2 linked regions of the Enhydrobacter sp. genome follow. The protein of the gene in region 2 binds, or shares a complex with, the protein of the main gene of each other region. Links are inferred from orthologs where the notes say so. Each region holds a gene or a part of one and is shown on either strand. Other genes may lie near its edges.

Region 1 (3,985 bases), 4.4 Mb from region 2 along the record:
CATGATCGACCGCAGGCCGCGGGCTCCCGTCTTGCGCAGGATCGCCTTCTGCGCGACCGCACGAAGCGCGTCGTCGGAGAACTTGAGCTTCACGTTCTCCATATCGAACAGACGCTGGTACTGCTTGAGCAGCGCGTTCTTCGGACGCGTCAGAATCTCGATCAGGGCGCCCTCGTCCAGGTCCTCGAGCGTGGCGACCACCGGCAGACGGCCGACGAACTCGGGAATCAGCCCGTACTTCAGCAGATCCTCGGGCTCGAGGTCGCGCAACACCTCGCCCGTACGCCGGTCGTCCGGGCCGCGCACCTCGGCGCCGAAGCCGATCGACGTGCCCTGCCGGCGCTGCGAGATGATCTTGTCGAGGCCCGAGAAGGCACCGCCACAGATGAACAGGATGTTGGTCGTGTCGACCTGCAGGAATTCCTGCTGGGGATGCTTGCGTCCGCCCTGCGGCGGCACGGAGGCGACAGTCCCCTCCATGATCTTCAGCAGGGCCTGCTGCACGCCCTCCCCCGATACGTCGCGGGTGATCGAGGGGTTGTCCGACTTGCGGCTGATCTTGTCGACCTCGTCGATATAGACGATGCCGCGCTGCGCCCGCTCGACGTTGTAGTCCGCCGCCTGCAGGAGCTTCAGGATGATGTTCTCGACATCCTCGCCCACATAGCCCGCCTCGGTGAGGGTCGTGGCGTCGGCCATGGTGAAGGGGACATCCAGCATGCGGGCAAGCGTCTGCGCCAGCAGGGTCTTGCCGCAGCCGGTCGGGCCGATCAGCAGGATGTTCGACTTGGCGATCTCCACCTCGTTGGCCTTGCCGCTGTGGCCGAGCCGCTTGTAGTGATTGTGCACCGCAACAGCCAGGATGCGCTTGGCCTGGTCCTGGCCGATGACGTAGTCGTCGAGGATCTGGCGAATTTCCTTCGGCGACGGCACGCCATCCTTGGACTTCACCAAGGTGGTCTTGCTCTCCTCCCGGATGATGTCCATGCAAAGCTCGACGCATTCATCGCAGATGAATACCGTCGGCCCGGCAATGAGCTTGCGAACCTCGTGCTGGCTCTTGCCGCAGAAGCTGCAATAGAGGGTATTGCGGGAATCGCCCCCGGACTTGGCGGCTGGCATCTTGTAACGCACCTCCGCTTGGGGGGCCCGCCGCCGGCGAGCCCGCACACAAGACTATGTTAAACGCGCCTCCCAGATGGCCACAACCCCAAAATATGGTGTGTTAGCCTGCGAATAGGAAGCAATTGGTCGCGGCCCCTCAGGAAGCGGCCGCCTGGATGGTCGGGATCGGCCGATTCTCCAGGACGTCGTCGATCAGGCCGAATTCCTTGGCTTCTGCGGGCGAGAAGAACTTGTCGCGCTCCATCGCCCGCTCGATTTCCTCGATCGTCCGGCCCGTATGATGAACGTACATCTGGTTCAACCGTGCCCGGGTCTGCAGGATTTCCTTGGCATGAATCTCGATGTCGGTCGCCTGGCCCTGGGCACCGCCGGACGGCTGATGGATCATGATCCGGGCATTGGGCAGCGAGAAGCGCTTGCCTTTCGTACCGGCCATGAGAAGCAGCGAACCCGCCGACGCCGCCTGGCCGAACACCAGGGTCGAGATCTGCGGCCGGATATATTGCATCGTGTCGTACACGGCGAGCCCCGACGTCACCACACCGCCAGGCGAATTTATATAAAAAGAGATGTCCTTGGTCGGGTTCTCGGACTCGAGATACAGAAGCTGTGCACAAACCAGACCGGCCACATTGTCCTCGATCGGGCCGTTCAGGAAAATGATGCGCTCCTTGAGCAGCCTCGACCAGATATCGTAGCCCCGCTCGCCACGCGCCGACTGCTCGACGACCATCGGCACGTAGTAGTTGTTGTAGACCTCGAGCGGATCGCGTTCGCGGCTCATCGCCGAAACCCCCTATGAACTGACGACAGAAAAGTGGCAGCGCGGACCTTCGGGTTCAAGACCGGCGGCGCTGATCAATTGGTGGCTGCCGGGGCGGGCTTCTCCTCGGTCTCCCGGGCCGCCTTCGCCAGTTCCTGGGGGGTAACCGTCTTTTCCGTCACCTTCGCAAGCTCGAGGATGAAGTCCACGGTCTTCTCCTCGAAGATCGGGGCGCGGAGCTGTTCCTTCAGTTCGGCGTTCTTGGTGTAGAAGTCCAGCACCTGCCGCTCCTGGCCGGGGAAGCGCATCGCCTCGCGGATGATCGCCTGGTTGAGCTCTTCCGGCGTCACATCGATGCTGTTGGAACGGCCGACATCGGCCAGCAACAGGCCGAGGCGCACGCGACGCTCGGCGATGTCGCGATATTCCTTGCGCATCTTCTCCTCGTCATCCTCGAGCTTTTCGCCATTCTTCTTGGCCTGCTCGACACGCTGCCAGATCGCGTTGAATTCGCTCTCCACCAGCCCCTCGGGCACGGCGAACTTGTGGGTCTCGGCGAGCTTGTCGAGAAGCTGGCGCTTGATCATGGATCGCGAGACCTGGGCGTAGTCCTGCCCGATGCGGTCGCCGACCGCCTTGCGCATGGCCTCGAGACTCTCGAAGTTGTTTTTCTTCGCCAGCTCATCGTCGATCGGAGCCTCGACGAACTCGCGGATCTCCTTGACGGTGCACTTGAAGACGGCGTCCTTGCCGGCCAGGTCCTTGTTGCCATAGTCGGACGGGAAGGTGACCTTGACGTCGACCGGCTTGCCGACCTCCGCGCCAACGAGTTGATCCTCGAAGCCCGGGATGAACGAGCCTGACCCCAGCTCGAGCACGTAGTCCTCGGCCTTGCCGCCCGGGAACTCCGTTCCGTCGACGAAACCCACGAAGTCGATCTTGATCGCATCGCCCTTCTGCGCAGGACGCGGCGGATCGACCGGCTTCTGCTCGCGGTTGGCCTTGGCGATGCGCTGCACCGTCTCGTCGATTTCCGCTTCCGGCACTTCGGCCTTCAGCCGCTCGAGCTCGATATCCGAGAAGTCGAGCTTGCCGATCTCCGGCAGCACCTCGAGGGCGACCTCGAACTCGACGTCCTTGCCCTCGGCCAGCTCCTTGAGATCGACCTTGGGCTGCAGGGCGGGCCGCAGCCCGCGATCCTCGATGGCCTTGGTCGTGCCCTGGTTGACGGCCTGCTCGAGCGCCTCGCCGTAGAGCGCCTGCCCGTACTGCTTCTTCAGCAAGCCGACCGGTACCTTGCCGCGGCGAAAGCCCGGCATCTGCGCCGTGCGGGAAAGCTCCACCAGACGCTCGTCGACCTTCGCCGACAGGTCGCCGGCCGGAACGACGATCTTGAATTGCCGCTTCAGCCCTTCGGCTGAGAGTTCCGTGACTTGCATAATCCCACTTCCATCACTTCGTTGGTGCGGGCGGAGGGACTTGAACCCCCACGCCTTGCGGCACGAGAACCTAAATCTCGCGTGTCTACCAATTTCACCACGCCCGCCCGACGTGGCCCCGTGCCCCGCCAAGGGGAGAGCGGGCCAATGCCGCAAGGGCCGAATCGCGGGCCTCTTAGCCCGCGCCTGCGGGGCGGTCAATTGATCGCCGCGCCGAGGGCCAGCGGCAGGCAATCGATCAGATCCTCGGCGATCAGCCCGGCGCGGCCGAAGCGATAGGCGCTCTCGCCGTGGATCCACGCCGCCGCCGCACCGGCCGCCAGCGGCGCCAGGCCCCGTGCCATCAGGCCGGCTGCGATTCCCGACAACACGTCGCCCGAACCGGCCGTCGCGAGGGTGCTCGGCGCATGGACATTGATCACCGCCCGCCCGTCCGGGCTGGCAATCACCGTGTCGGGTCCCTTGAGCAGGACGGTGGCACCGCTGCGCCGGGCGGCCGCACGCGTACGTTCGACCTTGTCCGGCATGTCGGCGAGATCGGGGAAGACACGGCGAAATTCTCCGGCATGGGGCGTCATCAGCACCGGCCCCGCGACGGCCCGGAACAAGGTGTCGGGCCGGTCGGCAAACGTCGTCAACGCATCGGCATCGAGCACCA
Region 2 (5,251 bases):
CCTCGACCTGGAGAAGTTCTTCGACCGGGTGAACCACGACGTGCTGATGGCACGGGTGGCACGCCGGGTCGAGGACAAGCGGGTATTGCGGCTGATCCGCCGCTACTTGCAGGCTGGGTTGATGACGGGCGGGTTGACGACGGTACGGACCGAAGGCACGCCGCAAGGTGGGCCTTTATCCCCGTTGCTGTCGAACATCCTGCTCGACGATCTCGACAAGGAACTCGAGCGACGGGGCCATGCCTTCTGCCGCTACGCCGACGACTGCAACATCTACGTGCGGACGAAGGCAGCCGGCGAGCGGGTGATGGCGTCGATCACACGGTTCCTTGCCGAACGACTGCGGCTGAAGGTCAACAGCGCCAAGAGCGCGGTTGACCGTCCTTGGGTACGAACGTTCCTGGGATACACCGTGACGTCCCACAAGCAGCCGCGCCTTCGGGTGGCGGCCAAGAGTGTGGGCCGGCTGCGGAACAAGCTCAGGATGACGCTACGCCAAGGACGCGGACGAACCCTGGCCCGGACCGTCGAGGACCTCGCTCCAATCCTGCGTGGCTGGATGCAATACTTCCGGCTGGCGCAGGCAAAGGGGGCCTTCGAGGACCTCGATGGCTGGCTGCGGCGCAAGCTGCGCGGCCTGCTGTGGCGGCAGTGGAAGCGTCCGCGTACACGCGCCAAGCGACTGATGCAGCGCGGCATCGATCAGGCTCGGGCGTGGCAGTCCGCCACCAACGGACGCGGCCCCTGGTGGAATGCCGGGGCCAGCCACATGAACAACGCCTATCGTGCCGCCTTCTTCGCCACCCTCGGCCTGCCGTCGCTCCAGCAACTGCATCATCGCCTCACCCGCGCTTGACGAACCGCCGTATACGGAACCGTACGTACGGTGGTGTGGGAGGGGGAGGCTGTGAAGCCTCTCCCTACCCGATTCGGCTGGCGCCGGATCGGCGCGCGACGGCTTCAGTTTTTTGTCCGGCGCGCCGCCCACTCGTCGCGCGTCAGCAGCCACACCATTTGCGATGATTCGCCGCCGACATATCGGCCGATCATGAGATCGACCAGCCGCGCGCCTTCCTTTTCCTTGATCCGGCGCGAGCCATGGTTGTCGAGCGCGTTGCTGAGCCAGAGATGCGGCCAGCCCAGCGCGCCGAAGGCATAGTCGGTGATGCAGCCCGCCGCCTCGGTCATCAGGCCGCGGCGATGGAAGGCCGGATCGAGCCAGAAGCCGCGCTGGTTGCGGCTGACGCCGTCGTCCGGCCAGAGCCCGATCAGGCCGATGAGGTCCGCCGGGCCCGACTTCGGGACGATCGCCCAATGGGACTTCTCGCCGCGCGCCATCTCGTCGAGGCAGCCGGCGATGAATGCGGCGGCGCCGTCGGGCGGATAGGGCCAGGGGATCCGGGCATCGAGCCAGCGCACCACGTCCCATTGCGGAAAGAGGCGCTGGATCACCGGAGCATCCTTGCTGCGCACCGGGCGCAGGACGAGCCGCGGCGTCTGCAGGATCGGGGTCGGAGGCATGGGCAGGGACGGCATTGGTCGGTCTCGCTTCCCTCTGCCGGAGGCGGGACCCGCTGCGCTTGCGACCCCGGCCTCGCGGCGGGGTCGGGTTTTTCAGGTCAGCTCTCGATCGGACGACCGCGCACGACTCCCCCCGCCCCCAAAGGAGCTTTGGCGGTGACGTTCGTACGCGGAGCGCGGCGCAGCATGGATGCCGACATAGCCGACGCGCCGCCCGAAGTAAACTTGGGGCCCCATGACGCGCGCGCCCACCACAAGTAGATTGATAGAATCTTGCGCCGTGTCCGGACAGCGTGTCAGGAACCGCCGCCGCCGTCACGGCCGGGGAATAGCCAGCAAAATCAAAGAGAAAAGCGCGGCGCAGCGCTTGACGCTGCGCAGGCATGGCCATATAAGCGCGCCACCTCGCCGGGGGGCTGGTAGTAGGCCGCAAAGCCTAGACGCAGCCTGACGTCGAGGACCGCTACAAGTAAGGCCATCTGGCCGCAAGGTTGCCTTTCGCGCGGGGCTGCGCTCTTGCCGCTATGCCCGCGCATTCGCTTTGCGCCGATGGCCCAATTGGGCGGACCCGAGACGGCGTTAAGGAAACCGGAAGTCGATGCCGACCATCAACCAGCTGATTGCCAAGGGCCGCCGCCCGCTCACCTCGCGTAACAAGGTGCCGGCGCTGCAGGCCTGCCCGCAGAAGCGCGGCGTGTGCACGCGCGTCTACACCACCACGCCCAAGAAGCCGAACTCGGCGCTGCGCAAGGTGGCGAAGGTGCGCCTCACCAATGCCTACGAGGTGGTGAGCTACATCCCGGGCGAAGGGCATAACCTGCAGGAGCACTCGGTGGTCATGATCCGCGGCGGCCGCGTGAAGGACCTCCCGGGCGTGCGCTACCACATCATCCGCGGCACCCTCGACACCCAGGGCGTCAAGGACCGCAAGCAGCGCCGGTCGAAGTACGGCGCCAAGCGTCCGAAGTAGGCGGGGAGGCAGACATGTCCCGTCGTCGCGCAGCCGAGAAACGCGAGGTTCTGCCGGACGCCAAGTTCGGCGATGTCGTGCTCAGCAAGTTCATGAACACGCTGATGGAGCGTGGCAAGAAGTCGGTCGCCGAGCGTGTCGTCTACGGCGCCCTCGACCAGATCGAGACCAAGCTCAAGCAGGACCCGATCCCGGCCTTTCACGAGGCGCTGGAGAACGTGAAGCCCGCGGTCGAGGTCCGCTCGCGCCGCGTCGGCGGCGCCACCTACCAGGTGCCGGTCGAGGTGCGGCCGGAGCGTCGCCAGGCGCTCGCCATCCGCTGGATCATCCAGGCCGCTCGCGACCGGTCGGGCCATAGCATGACCGAGAAGCTCTCGGCCGAATTGCTCGACGCCTTCAATCGCCGCGGCAACGCGGTGAAGAAGCGCGAGGACACCCACAAGATGGCCGATGCCAACAAGGCATTCGCGCACTACCGCTGGTAGGCGTTCCGGCCCCCCTCCACGCAGAAAGCCCTCACCATGGCTCGCACAACCCCCATCGCGCAGTACCGCAACATCGGCATCATGGCCCACATCGATGCCGGCAAGACGACGACGACCGAGCGCATCCTCTACTACACCGGCAAGTCGCATAAGATCGGCGAGGTCCACGACGGCGCCGCGACGATGGACTGGATGGAGCAGGAGCAGGAACGCGGCATCACCATCACCTCGGCGGCAACCACCTGCTTCTGGAAGAACGAGGGTGGCCCGTTCGCCGGTCCGAGCTATCGCATCAACATCATCGATACGCCGGGCCACGTCGACTTCACCATCGAGGTCGAGCGCAGCCTGCGCGTGCTCGACGGCGCGGTGTGCGTGTTCGATTCGGTCGCCGGCGTCGAGCCGCAGTCGGAGACGGTGTGGCGGCAGGCCGACAAGTACGGCGTGCCGCGCATCTGCTTCGTCAACAAGATGGACCGCACCGGCGCCAACTACTGGCGCACCGTCGACATGATCAAGGATCGCCTCGGCAGCAAGCCGCTCGTGACCCAGCTTCCGATCGGCGTCGAATCCGATTTCAAGGGCATCGTCGACCTGGCGTCCAACAAGGCGATCATCTGGCTGGAAGAGACGCTGGGCGCGAAGTTCGAAATCGTCGACGTGCCGGCCGACCTCAAGGAGCAGGCAGCCGACTACCGCACCAGGCTGATCGAGATGGCCGTCGAGCAGGACGACGCGGCGCTCGAGAAGTACCTGGGCGGCGAGGAGCCCGACTACGACACGCTGATCAAGTGCATCCGCAAGGGCACGATCTCCTATGCCTTCGTGCCGGTGCTGTGCGGTTCGTCGTTCAAGAACAAGGGCGTTCAGCCCATGCTCGACGCGGTGGTCAACTACCTGCCGGCGCCGACCGACGTGCCCGACGTCAAGGGCGTGAAGATGGGCACCGATGAGGCGATCTCGCTGCCGTCGAGCGACGAGGCGCCGCTGTCCGCGCTCGCGTTCAAGATCATGACCGACCCCTTCGTGGGCTCGCTCACCTTCGCCCGCGTCTATTCGGGCGTGCTCGAGTCGGGCACCGGGGTGCTGAACAGCACGAAGGACAGGAAGGAACGCATCGGCCGCATGCTGCTGATGCACGCCAACAATCGCGAGGACGTGAAGGAGGCGCGGGCGGGCGACATCATCGCGCTGGCCGGTCTCAAGACCGTCACCACCGGCGACACGCTTTGCACACCCGAGAATCCGGTGGTGCTCGAGAGGATGGATTTCCCCGATCCGGTCATCGAACTGGCCATCGAACCGAAGTCGAAGGCAGACCAGGAGAAGATGGGCCAGGCGCTGGGCCGGCTCGTGCAGGAGGATCCGACCTTCCGCGTCTCGACCGACCCCGAGACGGGACAGACCGTCATCAAGGGCATGGGCGAGCTCCATCTCGAGATCAAGGTCGACATCCTGAAGCGGACCTACAAGGTCGATGCCAATGTCGGCGCGCCGCAGGTCGCCTATCGCGAGACGCTGGGGCGTCGCTCCGAGATCGACTACACCCACAAGAAGCAGTCGGGCGGCTCGGGCCAGTTCGCGCGCGTCAAGCTCGTGTTCGAGCCGGGCGAGCCGGGCTCGGGCTACAGCTTCGAGAGCAAGATCGTGGGCGGCGCGGTGCCGAAGGAGTTCATCCCGGGCGTCGAGAAGGGGCTCGAGGCGTCGCGCGAGTCGGGCGTGCTGGCGGGCTTCCCGGTGATCGACTTCAAGGCCACCCTGATCGATGGCGCCTATCACGATGTCGATTCGAGCGTGCTCGCCTTCGAGATCGCCGCCCGTGCGGCCTTCAAGGAAGGGCTGCAGAAGGCGCAGTGCAAGCTCCTCGAGCCGATCATGAAGGTCGAGGTGGTGACGCCGGAAGACTACATGGGCGACTGCATCGGCGACCTGAACAGCCGCCGCGGCCAGATCCAGGGCATGGAAGCCCGCGGCAATGCGCAGGTCATCAACGCCATGGTGCCGCTCGCCAACATGTTCGGCTACGTGAACACCCTGCGTTCGATGACCCAGGGACGCGCCGCCTACACCATGACTTTCGACCATTACGCGCCGGTGCCGCAGGCAGTGGCGGATGAAGTCGTGGCCAAGCTCGCTGGCTGAGTAACCGTTTAGATCGACAGGCAAGGAACACCACCATGACGAAGGCGAAGTTTGAGCGGACGAAGCCGCACTGCAACATTGGGACGATCGGTCATGTGGATCATGGGAAGACGTCGCTGACGGCGGCGATCAC

What was found.
Region 1: the proteins of rpsG (region 2) and tig are in contact, whole or in part, in a crystal structure (PDB 3GTY), measured with the Thermotoga maritima proteins. The link is inferred for Enhydrobacter sp. from one-to-one orthologs. Residues at the interface, in WP_004081843.1 of Thermotoga maritima: Lys34, Lys52, Lys55, Glu59, Arg62, Gln63, Glu66, Asn67, Lys69, Val71, Arg95, Ala109, Lys110, Lys111, Gly112, Arg113, Pro114, Glu117, Glu121, Ile124, Ala125, Tyr127, Asn128, Asn129, Thr130, Gly131, Lys135, Asp139, Arg142, Met143; in WP_004081061.1 of Thermotoga maritima: Glu122, Val124, Val129, Leu130, Tyr133, Glu188, Gly259, Ile262, Tyr263, Glu266, Ser270, Glu273, Gln274, Glu277, Arg308, Gln311, Ile312, Ser315, Tyr316, Glu325, Arg329, Arg336, Leu363, Phe366, Trp367, Arg373, Leu377, Arg381, Leu384, Glu387.

The regions. Positions count from the first base shown.
Region 1 is NZ_CP126889.1:4,947,251-4,951,235, forward strand. Bases 1,156-3,985 are described here. They hold tig (trigger factor), read right to left. Parts: upstream 3,328-3,985; coding sequence 1,984-3,327; downstream 1,156-1,983. Other genes in these bases: OJF58_RS24620 (ATP-dependent Clp protease proteolytic subunit), read right to left, coding at 1,262-1,909; OJF58_RS24635 (NAD(P)H-hydrate dehydratase), read right to left, coding at 3,525-3,985. In the rest of the region: ATP-dependent Clp protease ATP-binding subunit ClpX, read right to left, coding at 1-1,122. UniProt on the Bacillus subtilis protein: Involved in protein export. Acts as a chaperone by maintaining the newly synthesized protein in an open conformation. Functions as a peptidyl-prolyl cis-trans isomerase.
Region 2 is NZ_CP126889.1:594,777-600,027, reverse strand. The notes cover bases 1,299-4,240. They hold rpsG (30S ribosomal protein S7), read left to right. Parts: upstream 1,299-2,505; coding sequence 2,506-2,976; downstream 2,977-4,240. Other genes in these bases: fusA (elongation factor G), read left to right, coding at 3,013-4,240; rpsL (30S ribosomal protein S12), read left to right, coding at 2,120-2,491; OJF58_RS03190 (GNAT family N-acetyltransferase), read right to left, coding at 1,299-1,536. Also shown: ltrA (group II intron reverse transcriptase/maturase), read left to right, coding at 1-856; more of OJF58_RS03190, read right to left, coding at 961-1,298; more of fusA, read left to right, coding at 4,241-5,118; tuf (elongation factor Tu), read left to right, coding at 5,154-5,251.